Regions from separate parts of the Pseudoalteromonas sp. NCIMB 1079 genome, predicted to be linked through region 1. Evidence: predicted binding sites of a transcription regulator. Region 1 holds the regulator's gene; each other region holds the start of a gene.
The links. The regulator sigma-54, encoded in region 1, starts transcription at its own class of promoters, with help from an activator protein. The targets are predictions, from matches to a motif close to GTTGGCACGNNNNTNGNNT.

Region 1 (7,487 bases):
AACAACATATAAATCATCTGTACCCTCTGGTAACTCACCACGCAGTCTAATATAACGAAGTACAACATCGAGTGTTACATCAGGGCGAATGGTCACCGTATCGGTGTTCATTAGCGCACCTGCTGAACGCTCTTGATATGACAGTGCTTGCGTGGCACGTTCACGGTCTTGAATGTCCATCGCGCTAACAACGTCTTTATAGACGGTATCTGGCAGGCTACGTAATACTTCACCTAAGTCATCGTGGCCCATGTCTTCAGTTGCGGCGGCAATGTGCTTAGGTTCCATTTGGGCAATAATGCCTAAACGAACATCTTCAGATAATTCTTCAAGAACATCACCCTGCACATCAGGATCGACCAATTGCCAAAGCAGTCGGCGAATTTTATGCGGTGATGATTCTAATAATAATGCGGTATCACAAGGAGCCGTTTTTGCGAGCATGCGCCTAACTTGAACAAATTGACCACTATTGAGTGACTTCGTCACCTGTTTTAGTTGCTGTAGTGGGTAATCTTGTTCAAAAGCTTCAGGCATTGGCGTCCTTTATAAATTGTTATATTACTTTATGGGGGGGAGGTGAGTTAACTGGCGTTACTAACCTATCTATTTTATATATCTGTTTTAATTGAAGCATTAGTAATGCGAATATTGTTTTTATAAAACAGGTTATTCTTGTTCATTAAAGCGTTGTGCTATTAATTCTCCAACAGCGTGTAAAGCTTGCTCAGAATCAGGGCCTTTACAAACAACTTTAACTTCTTTTCCTTGGCTACTTTCAAGTAACATTAGTGCAAGTACGCTATCGCCTGCTGCTTCTTTGTCATCTTGGAATAATGTGATTGTCGCATCAAATTGTACTGCTAATTGCGCAAGCACAGTAGCTGCTCTGGCGTGCAAGCCTAATTTGTTTTTTATTAAAAAGGTATCTTCACAATGCATAACTTACTCTACCTAAGCTGAACAGGTGATTATTCAGCTATATTATTTTTCTTGCTCGCGATGGCGAATTTTTACATTGGGATGTGTCATTGCAAAACTTTCACCGATAGTTTGCGCTAAATACACAGAGCGATGTTGCCCGCCTGTACACCCAATAGCAATGGTTAAATAACTGCGGTTATTTCGTTCTAAATGTGGTAACCACGTTTGTACAAATGTTTGAATTTGCCATGTGAATTTTTGCACTATGCTGTGATTAGCTAAATAGTCTTTAACCGGTTGATCTAACCCATTTAAAGGCTTCAACTCTGGTTCCCAGTGTGGATTTGGTAAAAAGCGTGCATCAAATACGTAGTCTGCTTCTTTTGGTATACCGTGTTTAAAACCAAATGATTCAAATGTGACAATCAGTTGCTTATCTTTTTTACCTAAAATCTTTTCACGAATAGATTCAGCGAGTTGATGAACACTTAAATCAGTCGTATCTATCATAAAGTCGGCGCGAGTGGTTAACACATCAAGTAATTCTTTTTCTTTTTTGATGGCTAAATCAAGGGGCAACGAGTCTATTGATAGTGGGTGTAATCTGCGTGTTTCAGAAAAGCGTTTGATCAATGTCTGATCGTCGCTATCTAAATAAAATAACGTAGGGTTTGCAAAGCCTGGTAAGTATTCAAGAATATCGTTAAATTCATCTTGTTCTTTAGGGATGTTGCGCACATCTATGCTAACAGCAATTTTATCGTAGCTATCAGACACACTGCGAACTAATGAAGGTAGTAGGTTTACTGGAATATTATCAACGCAATAATAACCTAAATCTTCTACAACGCGCAAAGCAACCGACTTTCCAGAACCAGAACGGCCGCTTATGATAATTAACTCCATTTAACACCCTTTATAAAACTATGATTGATCGACAATAACTTGGTAAAGCTCAGTATCAGATTTTGCACTGCGTAACTGTTTACAAAAATCTTTGTTGTTTAGTTTATCAGCAATGGTTGCTAGAGTCTTTAAGTGCTGCTGGTTATCGCCATCTGGTACGATGAGTGCGACAAAAATATCAACAGGGCGATTATCGATTGCATCAAAGTTTATTGGAGTTTCGCTAACGAGCACTAAAGCCAAAGGCTCTTCTGCACCGCTCATTCTTCCATGAGGAATAGCAATGCCACGCCCTATACCTGTACTACCTAATTTCTCTCTGCTCATTAAAGCATTAAGAATATCTTGTTGCGGTAAATACGGAAGTTTGTCGTGAGCAAGTTCGCTAATGAACTCTAAAATTCTTTTTTTGCTATTAAAAAGGACCGCAGCTTTGCTGCAGTCCTGGCATATAAGTGAACTTAATTTCATCATATTAGTGTCGAGCAAGCTTCTCTTTGTGTTTGATTACTTGGCGATCGAGCTTGTCGATCAACGAGTCAATAGCGGCATACATATCTTGATGTTCTGTAGAGGCAAATAGCTCAGCACCGCTTACGTGTATTGTGGCTTCTGCTTTTTGATTTAATTTTTCTACATCGAGAATGACATGAACATTATTTATATGATCAGAGTGTCTTTCAAGCTTCGCAAATTTAGTATTAATATAGTCTCTTAGTGAATCGGTTAATTCTACGTGACGACCAGTTAAGTTTAGTTGCATAAGCATTACCCTCTTAGTTTAGCGTCTTAAATCAGACTTTTACGCTGATTTGACGGTGGAATAGCAAGAGATTCGCGGTATTTTGCGATTGTACGTCTTGCTACTTTAATTCCTTGCTCAGCCAATATATCCGCTATTTTGCTATCACTCAATGGTTTTGCTGAGTTTTCTGCTGCGATTAATTTTCGGATAAGCGCACGTATTGCTGTAGATGAACATTCACCACCGTTTTCAGTACTTACATGGCTTGAGAAAAAGTATTTAAGCTCAAATATACCACGGGGTGTATGCATGTACTTTTGAGTAGTTACGCGCGAAATTGTCGATTCGTGCATTTCTACCATTTCAGCGACATCATTTAAAACCATTGGTTTCATGGCTTCAGGGCCATGTTCAAAAAAGCCTTGTTGTTGCTTAACAATACAATTAGTAACTTTTAATAGCGTGTCGTTTCTACTTTCTAAGCTTTTAATAAACCATTTAGCTTCTTGTAAATGTGAGCGAATAAACTGGCTGTCGCCACTTGATTTTACAGTGCGAGACATTGCCGCGTATTGGCTATTAACACGAATTTTAGGCATGCTATCTGGGTTTAATTCGACAACCCAGCGGCCTTTAATTTTTTTAACTGACACATCAGGAATAACATACTCAGATTCTTCCCTTACTATAGTATCTGCAGGTTTTGGGTTGAGAGTATGTATTAGTGTCATTACTTCTTTAAGCTCTTCTTCTTTGAGCTTAGTTTTTTTCATTAATGTACGATAGTCGCGAGCTGCTAATAGATCAATATGCTCGGTTAAAATCATTTTCGTTTCATTAATGTAAGGTGTTTCTTTATCAAATTGATTAAGCTGAATACACAAACACTCTTGTAAACTACGTGCAGCAATACCAACAGGATCAAACAGTTGGATGCGTTTTAATACCGCTTCAATTTCATCAAGTTCGACTTCGTTATCATCTTCGTTTTCTTGATTAAAGCTTTCTAAAATTTCTTCGCAGCTTAGTGTTAAAATACCTGAATCATCGACGGCTTCTACAATCGCAATAGCGATGGCTTCATCGGTAGGGCTAAATGGCGTTAGTTGTAATTGCCACATTAAATACTCATGGAGCGTTTCAGTAGAGGCGCCTTGGTATATAGATTCATCTTCAGGCATTGGACCTGATGAGGCTGCAGGAGCGGCACTCATGTACTCATCCCAACTAACATCCATAGCCATGTCGTCACTTAGCGTGTCTTTTGCAAGTGCTTCACCAGTATCTTGTTCGTATTCGCTCGGAGCATCATCAGCAGATGCGCTAACAGTTATGTCATCGGTATCAGCTTTTTGCTCGTTTTTACCAGCAGCGTCTTCGGAATAGTCTGCCTCTTCAACCTCTAATAGTGGATTACTGTCGAGAGCTTCTTGTATTTCTTGCTGGAGATCCAATGTACTGAGTTGCAACAAACGAATAGCTTGTTGCAACTGTGGAGTCATTGTAAGTTGCTGGCCCATGCGCAGCTGTAGTGATTGCCTCATGTATCTCTAACAATCCTTTTATGTTGTTATAATTAATACTAGCAGATGCTTAAAGACATGGCGTAAATGTTACAGCCTAAATTGCTCGCCTAAGTAAACATCGCGTACTGTTTTATCATTTAATACGTGTTCTGGAGTACCTGATGCAATCAGCTCCCCATGAGAAACAATGTAGGCTTTTTCACAAACATCAAGGGTCTCTCTTACGTTATGGTCGGTAATTAATACTCCAATCCCACGATTTTTAAGATGTTCTATTATTTTCTTTATATCTAATACCGAAATAGGGTCAACACCAGCAAACGGTTCATCCAGTAATATAAATTTAGGATCTGCTGCCAGCGCTCGTGCTATTTCTACACGACGACGTTCTCCACCCGATAATGCCATACCTTGGCTATCACGAATGTGTTGTATGCTAAATTCATCTAATAAGTTATTGAGCGTGTCTTCTCTGGCTTGTTTATTTAGTTCTTTGCGCGTTTCTAAAATGGCCATTAAGTTTTGATAAACAGTCAGCTTTCTAAAAATCGATGACTCTTGTGGTAAGTAGCCTATGCCTAATCTAGCACGACTATGCATAGGTAAAAGAGTAATATCGTTATCATCAATAGATATTTTACCTTTGTCGCTAGGAACAAGCCCTACAATCATATAAAAAGTCGTTGTTTTACCAGCACCGTTAGGGCCAAGTAAGCCAACTATACTGCCAGCTTGTACTTCAAGGCCGACGTTTTTTACAACTTCACGACCTTTATAGCTTTTTGCTAATAGTTCTGCTTTTAATGTGCTCATGGTTGACCTTTATCGCCTTTTTTACTTTTTTTAGTTTCGATCGGTACTAAAATTGTGTGAACGCGGTCAGTTGAGTTTTCATCTTTTTCGGCACTGATGAGCTGCTGCTCTATGTCGTAGGTAATGCTTTTAGCATTTATTTTTTGTCCGGCTTGCGATACTTGTGCATTACCAACAAGCGTTAAAAAACGCTTAGATACATCATAACGTACTTCGTCAGCACTGGCGCTCATAGTTGTGCCGTCTGATTGCTTTTCTTCAAAGTGCGCAGGGCTACCTGTGGCAATTAATAATTGTTTATTATCACCAAGTTCATCACGTTTGTGTACTTCGAGGCGATCGGCTGTAATGCGGCGATTACCGTGAATAATCTCAACGTTTTTCTCAAAAATACCCACATTAGCTTTCAATTGACCTTCTTGCTTGTCGGCACTTATTGAAATTTGATTGGCAGCAGGTTGCGTGTTTTGCTCTGCAGCACTACTATTAAACGCTAGTATAAGTGTAGGAATTATAAGTGATTTTAATATTTTATTGGTCATAGTATATGGTTCGCGTATGGTTAATTAGTTTTATCACTTCGGTTTTTAAGTCGGCTTCTAGGCCTTTACCGGTGATTTTTAAATTGGGTCCAGTGATGATGACGGGTTGCTCCGAACGCATTGTTAATAGCTTTATATCAACCTGAATATTATCAGCATTGATTTTGTCTATCATGGCGTTATCGGTTAAATTTTTGGCAACCACATTACCTTCTAAAATTAATTGTTTATCTTCGTATAATGTTGCTTCGTCTGCATTTATTTGCCACGTTTGTTGTTCGTTATATAAAGTGAAAATGGGTTTTTCGAAAAACGTGAAACCTAATTGCTGGTATAGCTCCATTTTAGCCGCAGTGACTTTGTGGCTAATTTTACCTTGCTCATCATAGGCTGTCTGTTTGAGCTCAATAGCTATGTAATCAGGCTTAGCAATAACTTCAGGCTCAGCCTGAGGCACAATATTTGTTTGTGTAAAATAAGGGTACCAAAGCCAAACCATACAGCTAATGAATAAAACGCTTAATATTATGCGCGCTGCATTCATGAACTAGTGCCTTGTGTAGTCAATGCTTTACCATTTTCAAGCATGAGCAAATCGGTGAGTTCTCTCACAGCACCAAAACCACCAGGCATTTGCGTTACATAGTGTGACAAACGCTTAATAAGTGGGTGGGCATCATTTACTGCAACGGCAAAGCCTACTAACTCCATAACAGGCATGTCAGGACCGTCATCACCAATATAAGCAATTTGTTCATCGCTAAGGTTGAGTTTATCTTTTAATTCTTGATAGGCAATGAGCTTATTTTCTTGGCCTTGATAAATATGCTGTACGGTTAAGCTGCTCATACGTTGTTGTACTATCTGTGAATGACGACCAGTAATAACAGCTACTTCAAAGCCACTGTTTATAAGTGCTTTAATGCCAAAACCATCTTTTGTATTAAATGCTTTTAGCTCTTCACCTTGATTGCCAAGGTAAATACGGCCATCAGAAAATACACCATCAATATCGCATATAAGTAGTTTTACTTTTTTAGCGCGTGCTTTTGCATCATCGCTCAGCGGTTGATAGAGTTCTTCAAATTGCATTTATAACACTCCTGCTTTCAATAGGTCTTGCATATTTAATGCGCCAATAGGTTGGTTTTTCTCATTGACGACGATTAGGCCATTTATACGTTTACGTTCCATAATATTGAGCGCTTCAGCGGCTAAAATATCTTGCGTAGCTGTAGTGCATGACTTAGTCATAACAACATCTATTTGTGTTGTATGAATATCAATTCTTTGTTCTAAAATGCGACGTAAGTCACCATCGGTAAATAACCCTACGAGTTGCTGATTTTCATCAACAATGGCTGTCATACCTAATCCTTTAGCTGACATTTCTATTAGAGCATCTTTAACTGTTTGTGAAACATCAATAATAGGTGTATTTGCGCCGCTGTGCATAACATCTTTTAAAGTAAGTAATAAGCGCTTGCCTAAACTACCACCTGGGTGAGATAGCGCGAAGTCATCAGCTGTAAAGCCGCGAGCTTCTAATAATGCAACTGCCATGGCATCGCCCATCGCAAGCGTTGCAGTGGTACTTGATGTAGGGGCTAGACCCAATGAACAAGCTTCTTTTTCTACTTTAATACACACATGTACATTAGCAAGGGTTGCCATGGTTGATTGCGTATTGCCAGTCATCGCTATCATTTTGGCACCAAGTCGTTTTAAAACCGGAATGATATTTAAAACTTCGCTGGTTTCCCCTGAATTAGAAATAAGCATAACCACGTCATTTTTAGTGATCATACCTAAATCACCATGACTTGCTTCACCAGGGTGAACAAAAAACGCAGGGCTGCCAGTGCTTGCAAGAGTTGCCGCTATTTTATTGCCAATATGGCCTGATTTTCCCATGCCAATAACAATAATACGGCCTTCACAGTCGTACATTAATTGGCACGCATTATGAAAATTTTCATCTACATATTGTGCAATATCACTAAGTGCTTGGCGCTCAACATCTAAAACGCG
Region 2 (7,487 bases), 340 kb from region 1:
AAGCAACAGCCATCTCTTGTAATAAATCTTTGCTAAATACTTTGGCCTGCAAAGGTAATGCAAAGCAGAGGCTAGCAACAAAATAAAAAACACTGTATCTTCTGACTTTTTTTAACAAACTCATAATGTTTCGACTATGCTTATGGTTTCAAACAGGGTATAAATATTTTGCGTCAAAAAGTAGACGCACCCGCGATGTTATGTAGCTTTATTAATAGAAAGCAATTATCGTTCCGCATTATTTGTTTTCTTTAGGAGATTTGAATGGCAGGCATTTTAGACTCAGTAAACCAACGCACACAGTTGGTTGGGCAGAACCGCCTAGAATTACTTTTATTTAAGCTCAGAGGGCGTCAGCGTTTTGGCATTAATGTATTTAAAGTGAGAGAAGTATTGCAATGTCCTCCACTTACAAGCATGCCAAAATCGAATGCTTATATTCGTGGTGTTGCTCATATTCGTGGTCAAACTATCTCAGTAATTGATTTATCAATGGCTGTAGGTGGGCGGCCAATAGAAAATATTAAAGACAGCTTTATTATCATTGCCGAATACAATCGCTCTGTTCAGGGCTTTTTAGTTGGTGGCGTGGAGCGTATTGTAAATATGAATTGGGAAAAAATAATGCCACCGCCATCAGGTGCTGGGCGTTATTCATATTTAACAGCAGTGACCGAAATCGAAAATGAATTAGTAGAAATTTTAGACGTAGAAAAAATTCTCAACGAAATTTGCCCAGTAAATACAGAAGTAAGTGCTGAAGTTGCACAAAGTGGCGACATTCAAAAAGACTTAGGCGAGCGTATCGTATTTATTGCAGACGACTCCGCTGTTGCGCGTAATCAAGTTAAACGTGCTTTAGAACCGCTAGGTGTGCAAACAGAGCTTGCTAAAAATGGTAAAGAAGCTTTAATTAGGCTTAAAGAAATAGCAGAGCTTGATTGTAAAAACGACATTACTGAACGAGTAGCATTACTTATTTCTGATGTTGAAATGCCAGAAATGGACGGTTATACATTAACAGCCGAAATAAAAGCAGATCCTAAGCTTGCACCATTACATGTTATTTTACATACATCATTGAGTGGTGTGTTTAACCAAGCGATGATAGAAAAAGTAGGTGCTGACGACTTTATCGCCAAATTTAACCCTGATGAGTTAGCAACTGCGGTTAAAAAATGGGTTAATAGTGACCAATAAAAATAGGTGTTATTGATTTGAATAATAAAGATTTGCAGCAAAGTGAATACGACCAGTTTCGTTCGTTTTTAGAGCAGCAATGCGGTATTGTTTTAGGTGAAAATAAGCAATACTTAGTTAAAAGTCGACTTGCTCCACTCATGGCTCGATTTAATGTGGAATCTTTATCACAATTAGTAAGTAAAACACTTGGCCTTCATGAGCGGCAATTAAGAGCCGCTGTTGTTGATGCAATGACCACAAACGAAACGTTATGGTTTAGAGATCAATACCCATTTGAATTACTTCAAAATAAATTATTTCCTGAATTTAAAGAGTTAAGAAGACCATTAAAAATTTGGTCTGCTGCCAGCTCCTCAGGGCAAGAACCCTACTCGATAGCTATGTCGGTTGCCGAGTTTCAAGCTAAGCAACCTGGCGTGCTTCGTATGGGCGCGCAAATTATTGGTACAGATATATCTAATACCATGCTCGATATGTGTAAAAATGCAGAGTACGACGCGCTTGCACTTGCCAGAGGCTTATCGGCAGAACGCCGTAAAAAGTTTTTTAAAGATAGCGGCAACGGTATGGCACAAGTAAACGATACAATAAAAAAACAAGTTAGTTTTAGGCATTTAAATTTGCTTGATTCGTACGCGTTAATGGGCAAGTTTGATATTATTTTTTGCCGTAATGTACTTATTTACTTTGCACCTGAAATAAAAGCTAAAATTATTAATCAGTTTGCACAAGCGTTAAATCCAAAAGGGTACTTGTTTTTAGGTGCATCAGAGTCTTTGACTGGCTTAAGTACTGAGTTTGATATGGTTAGGTGCAACCCGGGTATAATTTACCAAAAGAAATAATTAAGTTAACTCCCTTCCCTAAAACGACGCACTCAGCGTCGTTTTTCTATTTAGATACATGACCTTATAAAAATGTAGCATGCCCTAACATTAATGGCTTATTTTTTGCTTTATTAATGGGTAAGTCAATTTTTTGGAGAAGGTTATGGCTATCAGTTTTGATAAAGCATTAGGTGTGCATCCGCAAGCCATGTTGATCCGTTCACAGCGAGCAGAATTAATTGCGACTAATATAGCTAACGCTGATACGCCTGGCTATAAAGCAAAAGATATAGACTTTGCCTCTGCTTTAAAAGCGGCAAGGTCAACCCAGCAAAGCGGCAATACTATGGTAAGAACTAATGATAAACACATTGGTGGAGGTACTCATAGTATGGGCAGTTCAGAATCATTTCGTATGCCAAATCAATCAGATACGGGTGATGGTAACTCGGTTGATATACAAGTGGAACGAAACTTGTATACACAGAATGCTATGGAGTATCAGGCCAGCTTGCAATTTTTAAGCGGCAAATTTAAAGGCCTGAATAAAGCTCTCGGTAGTCAAGGATAAAAATTATGAGTTTATATAATGTTTTCGATATTGCAGGTTCGGGTATGAGCGCACAAAACGTTCGCTTAAATACTACAGCTAGTAATATTTCTAATGCTAATACCATTAGTTCATCTCAAGACAAAACGTACCGAGCGCGCCAACCTGTATTTGCTGCTGAGCTAACAAAAGCTTCAGCATCAGCAAGTAATCAACAGGGCTCCGCAGTTGGTGTTAAAGTTTTGGGCATTGTTGAAAGCGATGCACCATTACAAATTGAATATAACCCAAATCATCCAAGTGCGGATGAAAATGGCTATATCTATAAACCCAACGTTAATGTTGTAGAGGAGATGGCAAATATGATTTCTGCCTCTCGTTCTTACCAGACAAACGTGCAAGTTGCTGATGCAGCAAAGCAAATGCTAAGTAAAACACTGTTGCTAGGGCAGCGGTAACCGAGGGTAGGTTATGAGTAACGATATTAGTACATCTTCATCCTATTTAGACTCTTTGCGTTGGCAAGAATCGCAAGTAGCGACCAGCGATGGTGAAAGCGATGCGTTAACGCAAGAAGACTTTTTTTCTTTGTTAACTCAGCAATTATCGTATCAAGATCCCAGTAATCCTGCGGATAATGATCAAATGATTGCTCAAATGACTAGCTTTACGATGGCGCAGGGTATTAGCGATTTGAATTCAAATTTTGATACGTTGGCTACTTCGATGACATCAAACTCAGCCCTGCAAGCTTCAACGCTTGTTGGCAAGCAGGCTTTACTAGAGTCAAATACTGTTGATTTAAATGAATCAGGTGATGCTAAAGGGTCTATCGTTGCTGAAAGTGCAGTTGAAAGTTTAACACTTAGTGTAACTGATGCTTCAGGACAGCTAGTGAGAACAATTGATATGGGTTCTCAGCCTGCGGGCGCTGTTCGCTTCGCCTGGGATGGCAATAATGAAAGCGGTGAGCGTTTACCTGAAGGGGAATACACGTTATCGGCACAAGGTAGTACAAATGGTCAGTTTTCTAGCTTGCCTATTGCAACTTTCAAAAATATTGAAAGTGTAAACATTAACGGATCAAGCGGCATCATTGTTAACACTAAAGAAGGTGCGGTTAGATTAACCGACATTGCAGAGATCGCGTAATAAATTTAATATTTCTTGCCTGCCAGCAGGCCACAGACTAACAGGTTAGAGGTGAATTATGAGCTTCAATATTGCATTAACCGGCCTAGCTGCCGCACAAAAAGATTTAGACGTAACTGCAAATAATATTGCAAACGTAAATACAACAGGTTTTAAAGAGTCACGCGCTGAGTTTGCTGATGTGTACGCTTCATCAGTATTTAGCTCTGGTAAAACTAAAAATGGTGACGGTGTACAAGCGACAATGGTTGCACAACAGTTTCACCAAGGGTCATTACAATTCACTAATAATTCGCTTGATTTAGCGATTACTGGTGAAGGTTACTTCGCGATGACAGATGACTTATCTTCGCAAGACTTAACATACACACGAGCAGGTGCATTTAAATTAAACCAAGATAATTTCATAGTTGATGCTAAAGGTAATTTTTTACAAGGTTTCCCTGTTGACGAAGCAACAGGTAATACAACATCAGTAAGCCTAAGCACTTCATCAGCTTTGCAAATTCCTGATTCATCAGGCTCTCCGCGTGCAACAACAAGTGTGTATAGCTCATTCAATTTAGATTCGCGAGTTGAGTCACCAACGCTTCCATTTAATCCAGATGAAAGTGCTACTTATAATTCATCAACATCAACTACAGTTTATGACTCATTAGGTGAGCCACATGTTTTACAGTTATTTTTTGTAAAACGTGATGATACCGCAACTGCGACTGACGCAAATAAATGGGATGTTTATACTACCCTTGATGGTGATAGTTTTGGAGAGGATGGCGTGCTTCAAGATGGGAGTACGCCTTATGTACCTTTAACAACCCTAGGCTTTGACTCGAGTGGCGTACCGTCAACAACAGGTGATCCAGCTGAAGATAATGTAGCGAATACTTTTAAACCTATTTCGATAATTGGAGGTGATGCAGCCTCCGGTACAGCAGGCCTTTCTGATTTATTAACGAATGGTGCAAGCTTTCCTGCAGATATCGAAGTTAATTGGCGTGATGAAACTGGTACAGCAAATAAAGTGCCTACTCAATATGCTAGTAATTTTGAGGTAAAAGCGCTTGAGCAAGATGGAGCAACGGTTGGCCGTTTAGCCGGCATTGATATTGGTACTGATGGTAAAATTGTAGCGTCATACAGTAATGGTGATACATCATTTTTAGGCCAGGTAGCTATGGTGCGCTTCTCAAACTCGCAAGGTTTACAGCAAGTCGGCGATACTGCGTGGAAAAAAAGCTTAACATCGGGTGAGCCTATTGCAGGTGAGCCAGGATCGGGTACTTTAGGATCAATAAATTCATCTGCACTTGAGCAATCAAACACCAATTTAACTACTGAACTAGTAGACTTAATTACTGCACAGCGTAATTACCAAGCAAACTCACGTGCGCTTGAAGTTAACTCAACAATTCAGCAGAGTATTTTGCAGATTCGATAAGTTACACTCAATTGAATATATTAGGCTGCATTTTTGCAGCCTTTTTTATAAGCCCTCTTTGCAAGCTCTTCTAAATACCTCTCAATGTTGCGTCAAATTTAATCTGGCATCTATTTTGCATTTGTAAGTTCATAGTTTTTTATGTGAGTCGATACTATGGACAAAATGGTCTACATTGCGGCCTCTGGCGCTAAGCAAAGCCTGCAGGGGCTTGCGCTTAAAGCCAATAATTTGGCGAATGCAAATACAACAGGATTTAAAGCCGACTTTGCCCAGGCGCGTTCTATGCAAGCGTTTGGCGAAGGTTTGCCTACACGTGTATTTGCAATGCAAGAGCGTCCGGGTTCTAACATGGTATCGGGTGGCATTGTTCAAACCGGGCGCGATTTAGATATTGCAATGAGCGATAACGCGTGGCTTGCCGTGCAAGATGCCTCTGGTAACGAAGCTTATACCAAAGTAGGTACGCTCAATATTACTGCGCAAGGCATGTTAGTAACGAGCGGTGGTCGTCAAGTAATTGGCGAAGGCGGTCCTGTTATTTTACCCGTCCCAGTCGAAAAAATAGGGTTTAGCCAAGATGGCGCTATTCAAGTTCGCCCGCAAGGCGCTCCCGCTAATTTTTTAGAAGAAATCGACACGCTTAGAGTGGTAGAAGCAAACAGCTCACAGCTCGAAAAAGGTAACGACGGTTTATTTAGACCAAAAGCCAATGTAACAGTAGATACCTCTGCCAATGTAAAAGTTTTAAGTGGTTCGCTTGAAATGTCGAATGTGAATCCGGTTCACGAAATGGTCGACATGATAAGCCACCAGCGCCAATTTGAATTACAAGTGAAATTAATGAAAACAGCTGAAGAAATTGACGAGCGTCAAGATCAGTTATTACGCATAGTTTAACTTTAAAGTGAGGACACGATTATGAATCCAGCATTGTGGATCAGTAAAACGGGGCTAGACGCTCAACAAACCGATATATCGGTTATTTCAAATAACTTAGCGAATGCGAGTACTGTAGGTTACAAAAAAAGCCGCGCTATATTTGAAGATTTACTTTATCAAAATATTAATCAACCAGGTGGTCGTTCATCGCAAGATACCGAAATGCCGTCGGGCTTAATGTTAGGTGCGGGTGCTAAAGTTGTAGCTAACCAAAAAGAGTTTACGCAAGGCAACATGTTAACCACTGAAAACTCACTAGATTGGATGATTTCTGGCGAAGGTTTCTTTGAAGTACTGCAACCAGATGGCAATATTGCTTACTCGCGCAACGGCCAGTTTACTACCGATGGCGATGGACGAATTGTAACATCGGGCGCAGGTTATGTGATTCAGCCAGAAATGAATGTACCAGACGACGCGCAATCAATTACGGTGTCGCAAGACGGTGAAGTATCTGTACGTGTTGCAGGCCAAGCGGATAACGTAGTCATTGGTCAGCTGACTATTAGTGACTTTATTAATCCATCGGGCCTTGAGCCAATTGGTCAAAACCTTTATACCGAAACCGCTGTAAGTGGTGCGCCGGTGCAAGGTAATCCGGGTGTTGAAGGATTAGGTAGCATTATTCAAGGTTCACTCGAAACATCAAACGTAAATGTAACTGAAGAGCTGGTAAATCTAATAGAAACTCAACGTATTTACGAAATGAACTCAAAAGTAATTTCGGCCGTTGACGAAATGATGAGTTATATCAATCAACAGCTTTAATAAAGTAGGGGGAATTATGCGTAATATTATTTTATTTGCAGCGGGCACATTATTTTTAAGTGGCTGTATGTCTACGCAAAATAGTGAGGTAGTGCAGGACGACCCTTACTACGCACCTATGTACCCCGAGCCTATTTTAGAGCCGCTGGTAGCCACAGGTTCATTGTTTAATACTCATACATCAAACGACTTATATTCTGATAAAAAAGCGCTACGTACTGGCGATATAATTACGGTTAAATTGCAAGAGTCTACTCAAGCAACAAAGGCGGCTAAAACAGAAACAGACAAAGAAACTGACGCAAGCTTAGACCCAGTGATTGGATTAGGTGGTCTACCTGTAAATATAGGTGGCGATAGTATTCAGTTTGGTATTGGTAGCGATTCGTCGTTTACGGGCGATTCAAAATCAAACCAATCAAACAGCTTAGTGGGCGATATTTCGGTTAATGTAATGCGCGTTTTACCTAATGGTAACTTAGTTATTCGCGGTGAAAAATGGCTAACGCTTAATACCGGCGAAGAGTTTATTCGTCTAGAAGGGCTAGTACGCCCTCAAGACGTAAGCGCCGATAATACGGTTGAATCAAACCGTATTGCTAAT
Region 3 (7,487 bases), 2.6 Mb from region 1:
GAAACGCCTAAATGCCGCACATTATTATTGAACACTCAGAAGACCTCCCCGTTTTACCTCAAGTACTGGTAGAAAAAATTCATACAACCGCTTTCGAAAGTAACTTGTTTGAATTAGAAACCATAAAAACACGTGCTATTGCTTATCAGCAATATCAACTTGGCGCAGGAAAATCAGGGTTTATACATATCGCGGTACATATTTTGGCAGGACGCTCAATTGAGCAAAAACAAATGTTAAGCGAACTGCTACTTTCATGTTTAAAAACATATTGCAGAGCATCAGACAGTCTAAGCGTAAATATTTACGATATTGAGCATGAGATATACCGTAAAAATTAGTTAACTCTTGTAGTTTTGAGCAATAAAAGTAAACACTAGTAAGTAAAAAGCCCCAATAGGGGCTTTTTTAATTCTGAAATTAAATGCTAAACACTGTCACTTATTAAAGCAAAGCATCTGATCTAACGCTGGAATTTAATAGTACATTCGCACTCTTTCAAATTTAAGAAGGCTTAGCTTAATCTATGGATTTAACTTTATTTAGATTACGCTTATTATTAGGGATAAATAAAGAATAATAAATTGCCCGATATGAAATTAATGCAGCTTTAAATAATTTTAATAGATATTTACTTGGGAAAGTTTGTAAAAGTGGTGGCCCCTCCCAGACTCGAACTGGGGACCTAACGATTATGAGTCGTGTGCTCTAACCAACTGAGCTAAGGGGCCAACTTTATATAACTGCTAGGCAGTTAATTTTTGAGGCGTTCAGTCACAGAGCGACTAAAGCGGGTTGCAGTATAAAAACTTTTTAGGTGCTTGTCACTACCAAAAGCCTTTATTTTAACAACCAACAAGCTAACTGCTTAAATAGTAACCTTTTAAGTGGGCATAAACATAAAATGTAAGATATTTCCCGTGCTATTCACTGCATTAAATTATAAACAAAACCTATCCCATATAGTCTTTTATATTTAACCCTCTACTTTTTAAGCAAAGCTAACATATATGTATAGGCATACAAGGCTGTAAAAAATATGCTGGGGGCTACTGTCAGTGCCAAATTAGGTGTCTGATTAATTACATTCACCATAATTACTAAGCTCGATTGGACAGTAATCGGAATAATAGGCGCAAAAAGTACGCCTGCTATTTTTTTGTTACCTAAATACGATGCGCTAGAGTTAATTGCATTATTGAAGCTTTGTCGTATTGCTACGTTTTGTGGTGTTTTAGAATGAAACATACAAATAATTGGAGTTACAAACGCAAGCGTTACATAACTAGACTTATACTTGTTGACGACCTTTTCTAAAATAAAAGTAAAAAACAGCGTTACAAATCCACTATATAAACCTTGTACTAATGCAGCTTGAAGCGTGACCGATTTAGCAATATCTGCCGAGCTGTTTGCCCAGTAGGCCCAGCTAAAATAAAAAACGAATGACACAACGCCTGACAGTATAAGTCGAATATTCAATTAGCTACCTCAATATGCGTAAAAGTTTGGTGTAATGATAACACTAGAAGTGATGGTGATATTGTCACTAAATAATAGAGTAATTAATCGCGTATTGTAGATATATAAACAAACTAATGTTAAAGATTTCCTAACTGGCATCAATACAGAATCAGAACACTGCAGTTAGTTAGAAAGCTTAATTGAAGTAAACAATGGTTTGGCTGAGGGAATTTTGGGAGTGAGTTACAAGAAATAAATCACTTAGTTTGAGTAAATTAAAAATTAGATTTTGGTAAAAAATATTTACTTTAAAAACTAATATTGTGAGCCGAACAGTACTGAGACACTTGTATCATTAGGCCTCAGTAGTCGGCTTACACAATATATAATCTGTCATTATTTTTTCGCAATAATGTAGATTGCATGTATTAACCCTGGGAAATAACCTAGCAGTGTTAATAAAATATTTAACCAAAAGTGCATACCTAAGCCAACTTGCAAAAACACACCTAATGGCGGTAATAAAACCGAAAGTATTATACGAATAATATCCATGACTAAACTCCATTTAAATTAAGCATTAAAAAGGCGTAAAGCCCAGTGTTAGTGGGCCTTAACTATACTGTATTATTCAGCAACAATAGCTAGTTTATCAACTACGTCACGAACATCTTCAGCATTTTTAGCAATTTTAACTGCTAGTTGTTTTTCAGCTTCAGACTCTACTGAACCGTTCAGAGTTACAATACCGTTGTCGGTATCAACATCAATGTCTGTACCACCTACTTCTGAGTCAAACAGGAAGCGAGTTGTGATTACAGTGGTGATTTTAGCGTCCGTTAGGTCGTTATCATCATCGTCCATCATGTCATTGCTTTTATCTTTGGTATCCATGCTTTTAACAACAGTAAGGCTGTTATCAACATCAGATACACCATCTAGGCTAAGTACAAGTTCTTCCGCTAGCTCTTTATCAAGCTCGCTATTAACTTTACCTGTAAGTACTACTTTGCCATTTTTTACATCAGTGTTAATGTCAAAGTTGTTTAGATTAGTGTTCATAAGTAGAACTGTTTCTGCCTTACCATCAATCCAAGCATCTTTACTTTCGTTTTCCCAGCTGTTTGCTTGGGCACCCATAGCCGTAGTACCAAGAACTAGAGCTGCGATAATAGACTTGTTAAATGTTTTCATAATCTTTCTCCTTTTGATTAAAGACACTTTAACTAATGCGAGCTTTGGGCCAACTTTATTTATACTTAAATTTCAATAGGTTGAGTTTATTTTTGAGTGAGACATTATCTATAGTTGTGTAACTATTTACAGGCTACTCGGTAAAACTTTCTCAAATAGTGAAAATAGCTAGATAATTGCATTTTTGGTTAATCTATCGTTAATATAACAAAATAAAAAACATCATTATAAATTAACCTACTGATAATTAAGGTGATTACATTTGGTGCGTGCTTTGCATATAAACATCAAGAGCAGTATCAATAGTAAATATAATAAGGAATGCCCCATGTCTGTAAAAGTTGAAGACCGCCCAATAGAGCAAGTACGCGAACAAGTGATTGATCAATTAATTTATAATTACAGTCATGGGGTTATTTCTGTTGATGCATTTGAGAGACGACTCGATAGCGCGATGGATGCACCTAATAACGACGCTCTTTTAGCCTTAGTAGAAGACTTAACACTTAATACCGATCAGCAATATAAAGCAGAAAAACAATCGCAATTTAAACCACATTATAGTGCACAGCAGAACAGTGATGATGACTTTACATTACGCAGTATTTTAGGCTCTAACGAACGAAGCGGTCAGTGGGTTGTCCCAAAAAATATATATTTAAGTAACTTTATGGGATCGGTGGTACTTGATTTTACTGATGCCATTTTTGCGCATCAAAATGTAACTATTCACGTTAACTGTATTTTTGGTAGCGATGAGATTTACGTACCAGAGCATGTAAATGTAGTGTCTAAAATGTTTTGTATTTTAAGTAGTCTTGAAAATAAATCTGTGTCGCTTAACAAACGCCAAGGTCCTACTATTCATATTGAAGGAAAGGCAGTTATGGGATCGGTTGAAGTAAAAATAAAGCGCACAATTAAAGAAAAATTTATGAGCTTTGCAAATGAGCTAAAAACCCAGTTTGGCACGGGTAATAATAGCCGCTAACTATAATTGAGTAGCAGCGCTCTAGCGTGCTGCTTGGTATTTTATTATAAATCGTTATTTCGCTCGCTTGGTATGTCACTTAAATACTCTACAAATTCCACCTCAAACCCGGCGGGATCAATAAAGTAGACATTATTTCTGAAAGGATTCTCGCTACCTTGCTTGCTTACTGTAAAACCCACTTTATTTAAGCGCATTACTACTGCGCTTAAATTATTAGTTACATAAGCAAAGTGTGCAAAACCAATTTGATGGCCCGATAAGTTTCTGTTTTCACCCTCACCATGGTCGCTTATCGCAATGTAATGCGTGTCATCTCCAAAGTGTACCCAGCGTCTTGGTTTTCCATGCCAATCGCCTCTGCCCTCACTTCTAATCGACCAATGTGGAAATACAGCGCGATAAAATTTAAGCATACTATCTATATCACTCGCGACTAAGTTTACGTGCTCTAAATACATAATGTTGTCCTATCAATTAAGTTAGGATCACGATAAAACCTCAAGCTAACTTTAGGTAAAGCGTTATTTAAAATTAATTAAATTTAATTAACACACAAAGGAACATAATGACTTATTAATTGCTCATTATTATTTTTTAAAAATATAGACACTTTTCAATCTTGTATAAAAAACAAACATAAGTATTTGGGGTTTATTGTTTACTTTATGTCAAAAGTCGCTAAAATACGCCGGCTGAAATATATAAACGTTCTTTTACAACCCAAAGGTAATACCATGCATCCAATGTTAAACATTGCGGTTCGCGCTGCGCGCAACGCAGGCAAAATTTTACTTCGCGCAAGTGAAGATTTATCAAAAGTTGAAGTGCAACAAAAAGGCGCTAACGACTTAGTAACTAACATTGATAAAGAAGCCGAAGCCGTAATTCGTGACACTATTTTACAGTCTTACCCTACTCACTCAATTGTTGGTGAAGAACTAGGTGAGCATAAAGGCAAGGATGATGATTACCAATGGATTGTAGATCCTATCGATGGAACAACTAACTTCATCAAAGGTATCCCTCATTACGCGGTTTCTATCGCACTTAAAGTTAAAGGTCGTTTAGACCAAGCTGTTATTTATGATCCAATTCGTGGTGAGCTTTTCACTGCATCTCGCGGTCAAGGCACTCAGTTAAACAGTAAACGTCTACGCGTTAGCAAAACTACGGTTCTTGCAGGCACTGTACTTGCTACTGGTTTCCCTTTCAAAAACAAAAACCACATGGATGCATACACTGAAGCGTTTAAAGCATTATTTGTACACACTGCTGATATTCGCCGTGCAGGTTGCTCTGCTTTAGATATGGCATACGTTGCAGCTGGCCGTGTTGATGGATTTTTTGAAATTGGTTTAAAACCTTGGAACTCTGCTGCGGGCGAACTAATGGTTAAAGAAGCGGGCGGTATGGTTGTAGATTTCGCTGGTGGTAATAACTATAACCACAGCGGCAATATTATCTGTGGTTCACCAAAACTGACTCAAGCAATTATTCGCGAAATTCGTCCAGTATTAACTGAGTCGTTACTTCGCTAATTAAATGCTATTAATAGCATACTAAAAAGGAGCCCAGGCTCCTTTTTTTGTGCCTAAAAATAAGGGTTATCTAGCTTCAACTCTACTGTTTTACCTTTTTCGTAAGGTAACGAGTTTAAATCTTTTGCGAAATATTCATCAAATAAAGCATCAAACTCGCCATTTTCTTGCATTATCTCAAGCCCTTTTTTAATTGCCACTGCAAGCTCTGGCTTACTATTTGATACAAAATAATAAAACCCTGTTGGATAACTCATATATAAATTAGGTACTATCACTAGGTTACTTTGTTTATTTGCCGCTAGCTCTGAATTAACCTCGATAAATGAACGTGGGAAGTAATCAATACGCCCTGCACTTGTTAAGGCAAACATAGCCTGATAATTTGCAAACGGCCTTATATGCAGGCCATTAAACGCCATTATTTTTGTATCAGGCCAATCATGACCTTGCACTGCAGAAAGCCTACCTAACTGCTCTAAGCTCGTAATACCTTTAAATCTAGCAATGCTATTCTTACTTGTTAATAGTGCCCTTTTACCTATGTAGCCTTTAAATAATGGGATTTTAATCGCAATAGCTAAAGACTCTCTTTCGGGGCTGCTCATACTCCAGTATAAATCTAAATTTTTTGTATCTAGTGCTATTAAAGTACGTTGTTGATGGGGATGAATTAAAACGGGGTTAATCTCTGCAGGGTATTGTGCGCTCACCAATGCTTTTTCTAATAGCTCGTTAAGGTAGTCGTCACGAGCATATTGCACACGCTGCCCCTGCGCTACATTTACGATATTTACCTCACTCGCTAAAGCGCTGCATACAAACAAACTTACTACGTTAATCAAATACTTTAATGGCAACATAATTATCACCCTAGTTATTATCGGTAGTCTTAACAGTTATTATTGATAGTTTAAATTATCGCGTTATTTAAGCTAAACAGCTTCCAGCGCCTAAATAAAAGATGGCGATATTATGTAACTGTACTTATTAATAACCGCGCTATTAATACTTATCTTAAATACATAGTACGACGTTACACTCATGGCGTGCTCTACAAAGTTAGCACTGTTTATTCATACTTGCACAGTAAAGCTAAAACAATCGTGAGCATAAATATATTACAGGCAATAAAAAACCGCTCAATGAGCGGTTTTTAAAGTAGTTACAAAACCATTACGGCATAGCGTCTTGGTCTGCGCCTTCTTTTTCAATTACTTCTGGTATTAAATCTTCTTTGCTTACGCCCATTGCTATAGCAACAGAGCTTGCAACATAAATCGAAGAATAAGTACCAATAAACACACCAAACAGTAATGCAGTTGCAAAACCATGAATGGTTTGTCCGCCCCATGCAAACAAGGCAATCAATACTAAAATAGTCGTGATTGATGTTACAAGTGTACGGTTAAGTGTTTGCGTAAGTGAAATATCAATAATTTCTATCGTATCGTCAATGCGTACCTTACGGAAGTTTTCACGTATACGGTCTGATACAACAATCGTATCATTGAGTGAATAACCAATTACCGCAAGAATTGCCGCTAATATAGTTAAATCAAACTCTAAACCTAATACCGAAAATAAACCCACAGTAATGATAACATCGTGTAGTAGTGCACCTACCGCACCTACTGCAAAGCGCCATTCAAAACGGAACGCAACATAGATTAAGATACAAATAAGCGCAGTTAACATGGCAAGGCCACCCTGCTCTTTTAAGTCTTCACCTACACTTGGGCCTACAAATTCAATACGGCGCATTACTACGCTGTCGTCTGCTTTTTTAAGTGCATCGATTACTTGGTTACCAATCACCTCAGCTTTTACATCGCTACCGCGTGGTGCTAAGCGAACTAAAATTTCTTGGCTTGAACCAAATAGCTGCACTGATGCATCAGCAAAACCATTATCAGCTAGTGCATCACGCACTTTTTTAAGGTCAGCCGGTTGTGAAAAACCCACTTCTACCGCAGTACCGCCGGTAAAATCTAAACCAAAGTTTAGGCCTTTGATAAAAATTGATGCAAACGACGCTAAAATTAGTAGCGTCGAGAAACCCATAGCCACTTTTCGAAGAGACATGAAACGAAGGGTTCTACTACCCAAACTTAAAATTTGCATGTCTGCTCCTTAAATCGAAAGTTTATCAATGCGTTTACCACCAACAAATAAGTTGATTACCGCACGGGTACCAACGATGGCTGTAAACATTGAAGTTAAAATACCAATCGCAAGTGTCACTGCAAAGCCCGCAATTGGACCAGTGCCCACTGCAAACAGTATAATGGCAGCAA
Region 4 (7,487 bases), 2.3 Mb from region 1:
TTTCTGAAATTGTAGCTTTTGATGCTGGGCCATCGGTAATTGAAGATGATCGTAAAACAGAAGAAAAACGGCTCAAGTCATTTGAAAAGATCCCTCTTGTAAAAAACATACATATTTACTCAATAGAAAAAGCATCCCAAAAGCCTGTTTTCTTTATTAGCTTTAATGCTAAAAAAACACCTCCTGTGCCACTGAGAATAGACAGTGTAGAAGAGCTAAAAACACCACGAATTACGAGTGACCATATTGAGTTAACCCGCCCTATTTACGATAACGAAAAAATAGTAGGCTATGTTTATATGCGAGGAAGCCTCGAAAGTTTAGAGGTTTATATTGAGAGAAAAATATTAATAGACGTGCTATTAACATTATTGATTCTGGTGGTTGTTTACTTTATTGCTATTAAAGTTCAACGACGCATAGCTAAGCCAATAGAACAATTAAGCATGTTATTGCAAGATGTATCTAAAAATCATAACTACGATGCACGAGCTCCCGTAACTGATGTAAAAGAAATAAGTGCTCTTTCAAATAGTTTAAATATCATGCTTACGCGCACCAAAAAGCAACTTGAGCGCCACGAAAAAGATAAGCAAGAAATCAAACAATTGAACCTAAGCCTTGAAGAAAAAGTAAGTCAGCGAACAATCGCCCTTAGAGAAGCAAATCAAGAGCTTTTGTCAACTCTTGAGCGGATGCATCAATACCAAACACAAATTGTTGAAAACGAAAAAATGGCATCTTTAGGGCAAATGGTTGCAGGTGTTGCCCATGAAGTTAACACACCAATAGGGCTAGGTATTACAGGTTCTACGTTACTTAGAGATAAACTAGCAGACATACAGCAAAGCTTTGATGACAAAAAACTAACCTCAAGCCATCTAAAACGCTTTATAGATGAAGGTATTGAAAACTTAGATTTAATTTACCGCAACTTAAATCGTGCAGCTGACCTTATATCTAACTTTAAAAAGGTAGCGGTTATTCAAGATGACGGTGTAAATACCTATATTAATGTGCACAAATTAATAAGTGATGTTTTAACGTCGATTCAATCTGAATTATTGCCCAAAAAGCCTGTTGTAACTATCAACTGTCCGACCGACTTGGCTATTCATAGTAAGTCTGAACCTCTACAACAAGTTTTTCAGCAGTTACTTATGAACTCTGTAATTCATGGATTTATAGGTAAAGAAAACAATGAAATTCGCTTTGACGTAGAACTCGTCGGGAAAAAATTAACAATCGTTTATTCTGACAATGGTCAGGGCGTTGACAAAAACATTAAAAATAGAATTTTTGACCCATTTGTAACTTCAAAGCGCGGGCAAGGCGCAAGTGGCTTAGGCATGCACTTAGTTTATAACCTAGTAACACAAGCACTTGGCGGAAGAGTGATGTTTGATCTTGAAGAAAAACGCGGTGCTCGCTTTATAATTACTATTCCTTAAATAAAGATCATTAAAAAGTGCATATATTTAAAATTTATCCTTGAATTAGCATTTAATGACCTCATTAATGAGGCATGTGATAAGTGCGTAACATTATTTAATTGCTTTAAATAAATATTATCAAGCGATTTATGAACTTTTTTATCTTTGCTGTATCACATACATTGATGAAAGGTTAAAAAGTGATATAGTTTTGCTTTGAATTAGTCTGATTATTTTAAGTACCTTGTTTGATTGAATGATATGTCAATTATCAAAGGAAAATGGCTTCGACTTTATGATTCAAATAGCTACATCCATGTATATATCAATTAAACAGTAGTTTTTGCACTGCCCTTTTTAGTAGACTTTGGACACCCTACTGTTTTATTTTTATCCAATTTGTTTTTTCCTTGTTAACAAATGGGTATAATCCTATAATCTCTAGTAATCGGTTATAAATTAGTCACCGATTTTTTATAAATAATATATTCCAAAAGGTTAATTAATAATGCAAACGCCAGTCATTCTAATCGTAGAAGATGAAGACGTAACTCGACTGAACCTAGTTAGTTTATTTGAAGCTGAAGGGTACAAAGTTATTGAAGCCATTGATGGCGATGATATGCATGACAAGCTTACAAATAACGATGACGTTAATCTTGTAGTTATGGATATCAACCTTCCTGGTAAAAACGGTCTTATTTTAGCCCGTGAATTACGCCAAAAGCGTAAAGTAGGTCTTATATTCCTAACTGGTCGTGACAACGATGTTGACCGTATTTTAGGTCTTGAAATTGGCGCAGATGACTACGTTACTAAACCGTTCAACCCGCGTGAATTAACTATCAGAGCTCGCAACCTTATTACTCGTACTGCCTTAGGTGGTGAAGAGTCAGCACTAGAAACAAATGGTGTTATTACGTTTAATGGTTGGGAACTTGATGAAAACAGCCGTTGTCTTACTTCTCCAAATGGCGACGCTAAGCGTTTACCTAAAGGTGAGTACAGAGCACTTCGTTTAATGCTTGATTCTCCAGGTCGCATTTTCAGCCGTGAGCAATTAATTAAGCATATGACAGGCCGTGAGCTTCGCGCAAATGACCGTACTGTTGACGTTACTATTCGTCGCATTCGTAAGCATTTTGAAAGTGATAACTCAACGTCTGAGTTAATCAGCACCATCCATGGTGAAGGTTACCGTTTCATTGGTAAAATTGACGCTTAATTAGAGCTAATTAGTTTCACTCTAATTGCTGTAAAAATAAATGAAGGGCTTTTTGTCCTTCATTTATTTTATCTGCCAGAATATCTAACCACTGCTTTAACACCTCATCAGATTCATCAATCGCACCATGTTCCATTATTTTGGCATGAAGCTGCACATCATTAAGACCTACTGAGCCAGCCGCACCTTTGAGTTTATGCGCTACTGATTCATACTCTTCTCTATCACCAGTATTTAATGAAGTAAGTAACTCTTGCTGATATTGTGGACTTAGCTTTTCGAATAGCTGACTACTGCGTCTAAACACAACTAAGCCCATCGAATTGACAAAGTCTTCTATTGTTTCCATATCTAATAAGTGTGCATCAATGCCTTTAAGGGCTTCTTCACTTACTTTTAACAGCGGCTCTGTGCATTCACTTTGCTTAATTCCAAATAAATCAGCCAGCATTTTATCAAGCTTCACTGTGTTAATTGGTTTAGCAAGCGCCCCTTGTATTGATATGCCTTCAAGCTCTTCTTCAGCACTACGAACATTGGCCGTAAGTGCCACGATAGGTAATTTATCAAAGTGACTATCTGAGCGTATTTGCTTGGCAACTACGTCACCATTTATATCAGGCAATTGCATATCAAGTAATACTAAATCTAAGTCATCTTCAGTTTCGACAAACGAGAGTGCATCTTCACCGGTTTCAGCCCACAACACCTCATGCCCGCGTTGCTCTAATAAGTTTGTAGCAATTTCGGCGTTAAGAGGTACATCTTCTACTAGTAAAATATACAAACCACGACCAACATAACTTTGCTCTGTTGGTGCTACACATAGACTAAGCGGTATTTGAACTGTAAAGCAACTTCCTTCGCCCTCAGTACTATTTACTGTAATTATCCCTTTCATCGCACTTACAAGTGCCTTAGTTACAGCCAAACCAATACCGGAACCTATTGCGTTAGTCCCTTTTAAATCTGGCGCTTTGTAATACATATCAAATATATGAGCAAGCTGCTCTGGCGGAATACCTTGGCCGGTATCCGATACTTTCATAACTAACCATGGGCCTTCAACTCTGTTTTCTCGGCTACATTCAAGTGTTACCTTTCCTTGCTGTGTAAACTTAACGGCGTTATTAATTAAATTCCAAACAACTTGGCGTAAGCGAGTTGGGTCGAGCTGTGCGTAAATATCCAGCACCCCATTGCGCTTAATATCAAACTCTAGCTCTTTTTGCTCCGCGATTAAGCCCGCAAAGTTAACAACGTCATTTATAAAGTCTGACACATTAATAGAGTTAGTCACTATATCGAGCTGATCTCTATCTATTTTGTCTAAATCAATAATATCGTTAAAAATATTGCCGAGCGTTTCAGCGCTCGAAAATATAGTATTACCCCAACTACGCTGCTGTTTGTTTAAGTCAGTATCAAGCAGCATTCGTGTTAAACCAACAATACCATTGAGCGGTGTACGTAGTTCATGGCTTAATGTGGCAATAAACTTACCTTTGTCTTTATAGGCCGTTTCGAGCGCTTGAGCGGCCTCCTTACGACTTGTGATATCACGACCAAAACCCAGTAGACCAATGTAATCACCTTCATCATTTATAAAAGGTAATTTACGCAGCTCAAACCAACGCGTTTCGCCATTTACTTCATAACCGACATCAATGGTCAGTGCTTTATGGCTTTGCTCTACTTCTTTATCGGTTTTCAAAACTTCAGATAAAAAGTGACTAGGAAATATTTGCTCAACCGTTTTGCCAATTAGTTCGCTACTTGATTTGCCCATTACTTCTTCAAACATTTTATTACAACCAGCAAACACGCCATTGTTATCGCGGTAATAAAATAAGTCAGGAGATGAATCAACTATTGAGCGCTGCAGCATGCTTTGTTGAGCAAGTTCTTGTTGTGTTTTTTTACGCTCAGCAATTTCTCGTCGTAGTTCTTCGATAGCGCGGTGCTTGGCATGAAATGCCATTTTACGCTCATCAATTTCGATGTTTAGACGGTTAATGTTATCTTTTAGGGTTTGATTTAAAAGCTTTTCTTGTTTGGTGGCGCTATCTAAATAAGCATATGAGGCATCTAGTTGTCGAATTGAATTAAGCAACACACTTATAATTAAAGGAGAAACCACAGCCGTAAAAAATACAACGGCTAAAATATCAACCAGGTGTAATTCGCCTATCGCCACATAATAAAACATGCTCGATAAAATAAGAGATACAGTTAAAAATAAAGTGTAACAAATAGCAGCGGTTTTAAATTCACCAAATCGCGTTATTGAGCTGGAAAGTACCCGAGCCCAAGGGCTCAAAGAATAATCGGTCATACGTAATTTTATCTCTTAGCTGTGTACTTAATATAAAGAAGGCAATGCGTATGTATAAACATACCATTTTCCCAGATTTTAGCATTTTTCTCCTACCACTACTCACGTTGTGCGATAAAAACAGAATTTTTCATGTTTGATTTAGCTCATCTATTAAACTCATCATTTCAGCAATAAATTATTTAGTGTAAAATGCCCCGCTTTATTATCCCCAAAATACGAGTAGCGCACATGCAAACCAATATGCCAGATATAGCAGACACTGCACCCGCTTTACAAACAGGTAAATTAGACTGGGTTGGCATGGGCGAAATAGAACTGCCATTTATTTTTGAATCCCGAGACTTATCTCCAGTTACAGTAAACGCCAAAGCTCGTGCATTTGTAAATTTACATAAAGAAGATGCCAAAGGCATTCATATGTCACGTCTATTTTTGGCACTTGACCTGCTTTCAACCGAGCAGCAAGTCAATCCGCAAACAATAGCGCAGGCACTCGATACCTTTATAACTAGCCACGAAGGGTTGAGCGATAAAGCACAAATTGAATTTAAATTTGAATTACCGCTACGCCGTAAGTCACTATTAAGTGGCAAAGCGGGCTGGAAAAGCTACCCAGTTGTACTTACCAGTACAATTGAAAATAACGTTATTAGCTACGAGCTAACCGTAGATGTTACTTATTCTTCAACGTGCCCATGCTCTGCTGCACTTGCGCGCCAGCTTATACAAAACGCGTTTAACGAAAAGTTTAACCAAGAAACGTTGAGCCAAAAAGATGTGCACGAATGGCTAGGCACTACACAAGGTATTGTAGCGACTCCCCACTCGCAGCGCTCTATTGCCAACGTAAAAGTAAAGCTTGATAGCAACATTCAAGAATTTGACGTAGTTACGCTAATTAACACTCTTGAAGCTGAGCTTAAAACACCAGTACAAGCAGCAGTAAAACGTGAAGATGAGCAAGAATTTGCCCGTTTGAATGGTCAAAACCTTATGTTTTGTGAAGATGCAGCGCGTAAAATTAAAGCATTGCTAGAGGCAAACCATTACAGTGATTATTGGCTGCAAATAAACCACTATGAGTCACTGCATGCACACGATGCTGTAGCTATTGCAGTAAAAGGTATTAAAGGAGGCTACAAAGCTTAATCGCTGTGTAGCTATTGCTTGTAAACCAGCCGGTAATTATTTTATAACCCATACTTTTTAGGCACGTAAATTGCTTTGTTTGAGCAGTGTCAATTTGTTGTTATGGAGTTACCGTATGGAATTCGCTTTATTATTAATCCTAGTATTAGTTGTCGGGGCCTCTGTTGTTGCGTCAAAATTTAATGACGATGGCGGAAACCCGTATCCTTTTACTCGCAAGCAAACTGTTTTTACGCAGGTTGAAGGCGCTTTTTTAAATCTTCTAGAGCGTGCTGTTGGCGATCAATATAAAATTGTTAGTCGCGTTAAGTTAATCGACGTTATTGACTGTAAGCAAGGCCTTTCAGTAAAGTCTAAACGTGCTGCTTTAGCTAAAGCTAAAAATAAGCAACTCGACTTTGTATTAATCGATAAAGAAAAACTAACAATCATTGCTGCTGTTGACCTAGTTAACAATGCCAACAAAGATGGCCACAAAGCTCAACGCGACTGGTTTGTAAACGGTGCACTAGAGTCTGCGGGCATTCCACATATTCGTATGAAAGTTAAATCGGGCTACCGCCCTTCTGAAGTACGCGATGCAATTATGTTTAAACTTGGTAAGCCTGCAGCAACACAAACTCAGCGCCCTGTTCGTAACCGCTCACATAAGCCAGCGGTACTTTCACCTTCTCAGGCTAAAGCGCAAACCACCGCGTTAGCTGAAATTTAAAAAACGAATTAAATACTCTCCTAAAAAGTATTTAAAGCGAGCTCATAAACAAGCTCGCTTTTTTGTTTTTTATTGCTAACTTCACGTATAATCAAGTGATTCAAACTCAGGAATTAAACTTTATGAATGTTGGTATTATTGGCGCAATGGAGCCAGAAGTTAAAATTTTACGTGAAGCTATGCAAAACCCACAAATTTTAACTAAAGCAGGTTTCACTTTTTATACTGGCGAGTTGGCTGGTAACACGGTGACACTTGTTCAATCTGGTATTGGTAAAGTCGCATCAACTATTGCAACTACCTTACTGATCGATAACTTCAAACCTGATTGCATAATTAACACAGGCTCAGCCGGTGGATTCGATCCTTCTCTTAGTGTAGGCGATGTAGTAATTTCGTCAGAAGTACGTCACCACGATGTAGACGTAACTGCTTTTGGCTACGAAATTGGCCAAGTACCACAAATGCCGGCAGGCTTTGCAGCACACCCTAAATTAGTTGAAGCAGCACAGCAAACTATCGAACAAATCAGTGATGTTAAAACACTCGTTGGCTTAATTTGTACTGGTGACACATTTATGTGTGACCCTATACGCATTGATAAAGCACGTAGTGATTTTCCTACAATGC

Region 2: a site for sigma-54 is predicted at 5,276-5,294, ahead of ABX891_RS13770 (flagellar basal body rod protein FlgF). Genes of this name have one in related genera too.
Region 3: a site for sigma-54 is predicted at 2,694-2,712, ahead of ABX891_RS03445 (BON domain-containing protein). Genes of this name have one in related genera too.
Region 4: a site for sigma-54 is predicted at 6,203-6,221, ahead of ABX891_RS04810 (DUF2726 domain-containing protein). Genes of this name have one in related genera too.

The regions. Positions count from the first base shown of each region.
Region 1 covers NZ_JBEWZA010000001.1:3,312,327-3,319,813, reverse strand. Annotated here, with positions in the region: gene mgtE (magnesium transporter) at 1-537, opposite strand, end outside; gene ABX891_RS15475 (HPr family phosphocarrier protein) at 670-942, opposite strand; gene rapZ (RNase adapter RapZ) at 985-1,830, opposite strand; gene ptsN (PTS IIA-like nitrogen regulatory protein PtsN) at 1,849-2,301, opposite strand; gene hpf (ribosome hibernation promoting factor) at 2,306-2,593, opposite strand; gene ABX891_RS15455 (RNA polymerase factor sigma-54) at 2,620-4,119, opposite strand; gene lptB (LPS export ABC transporter ATP-binding protein) at 4,189-4,914, opposite strand; gene lptA (lipopolysaccharide transport periplasmic protein LptA) at 4,911-5,456, opposite strand; gene lptC (LPS export ABC transporter periplasmic protein LptC) at 5,446-6,000, opposite strand; gene kdsC (3-deoxy-manno-octulosonate-8-phosphatase KdsC) at 5,997-6,548, opposite strand; gene ABX891_RS15430 (KpsF/GutQ family sugar-phosphate isomerase) at 6,549-7,487, opposite strand, start outside.
Region 2 covers NZ_JBEWZA010000001.1:2,969,440-2,976,926, reverse strand. Annotated here, with positions in the region: gene flgA (flagellar basal body P-ring formation chaperone FlgA) at 1-124, opposite strand, end outside; gene ABX891_RS13800 (chemotaxis protein CheV) at 265-1,200, shown strand; gene ABX891_RS13795 (CheR family methyltransferase) at 1,218-2,048, shown strand; gene flgB (flagellar basal body rod protein FlgB) at 2,194-2,601, shown strand; gene flgC (flagellar basal body rod protein FlgC) at 2,607-3,038, shown strand; gene ABX891_RS13780 (flagellar hook assembly protein FlgD) at 3,052-3,732, shown strand; gene flgE (flagellar hook protein FlgE) at 3,791-5,173, shown strand; gene ABX891_RS13770 (flagellar basal body rod protein FlgF) at 5,330-6,073, shown strand; gene flgG (flagellar basal-body rod protein FlgG) at 6,095-6,883, shown strand; gene flgH (flagellar basal body L-ring protein FlgH) at 6,900-7,487, shown strand, end outside.
Region 3 covers NZ_JBEWZA010000001.1:736,426-743,912, reverse strand. Annotated here, with positions in the region: gene ABX891_RS03465 (5-carboxymethyl-2-hydroxymuconate Delta-isomerase) at 12-341, shown strand; tRNA gene ABX891_RS03460 (tRNA-Ile) at 655-731, opposite strand; gene ABX891_RS03455 (hypothetical protein) at 985-1,482, opposite strand; gene ABX891_RS03450 (YqaE/Pmp3 family membrane protein) at 1,861-2,019, opposite strand; gene ABX891_RS03445 (BON domain-containing protein) at 2,092-2,658, opposite strand; gene ABX891_RS03440 (LiaF domain-containing protein) at 2,987-3,649, shown strand; gene ABX891_RS03435 (VOC family protein) at 3,694-4,110, opposite strand; gene suhB (inositol-1-monophosphatase) at 4,387-5,190, shown strand; gene ABX891_RS03425 (substrate-binding periplasmic protein) at 5,244-6,053, opposite strand; gene secF (protein translocase subunit SecF) at 6,367-7,314, opposite strand; gene secD (protein translocase subunit SecD) at 7,324-7,487, opposite strand, start outside.
Region 4 covers NZ_JBEWZA010000001.1:1,028,307-1,035,793, reverse strand. Annotated here, with positions in the region: gene ABX891_RS04830 (sensor histidine kinase) at 1-1,451, shown strand, start outside; gene arcA (two-component system response regulator ArcA) at 1,942-2,658, shown strand; gene arcB (aerobic respiration two-component sensor histidine kinase ArcB) at 2,675-4,993, opposite strand; gene folE2 (GTP cyclohydrolase FolE2) at 5,225-6,145, shown strand; gene ABX891_RS04810 (DUF2726 domain-containing protein) at 6,261-6,857, shown strand; gene mtnN (5'-methylthioadenosine/S-adenosylhomocysteine nucleosidase) at 6,980-7,487, shown strand, end outside.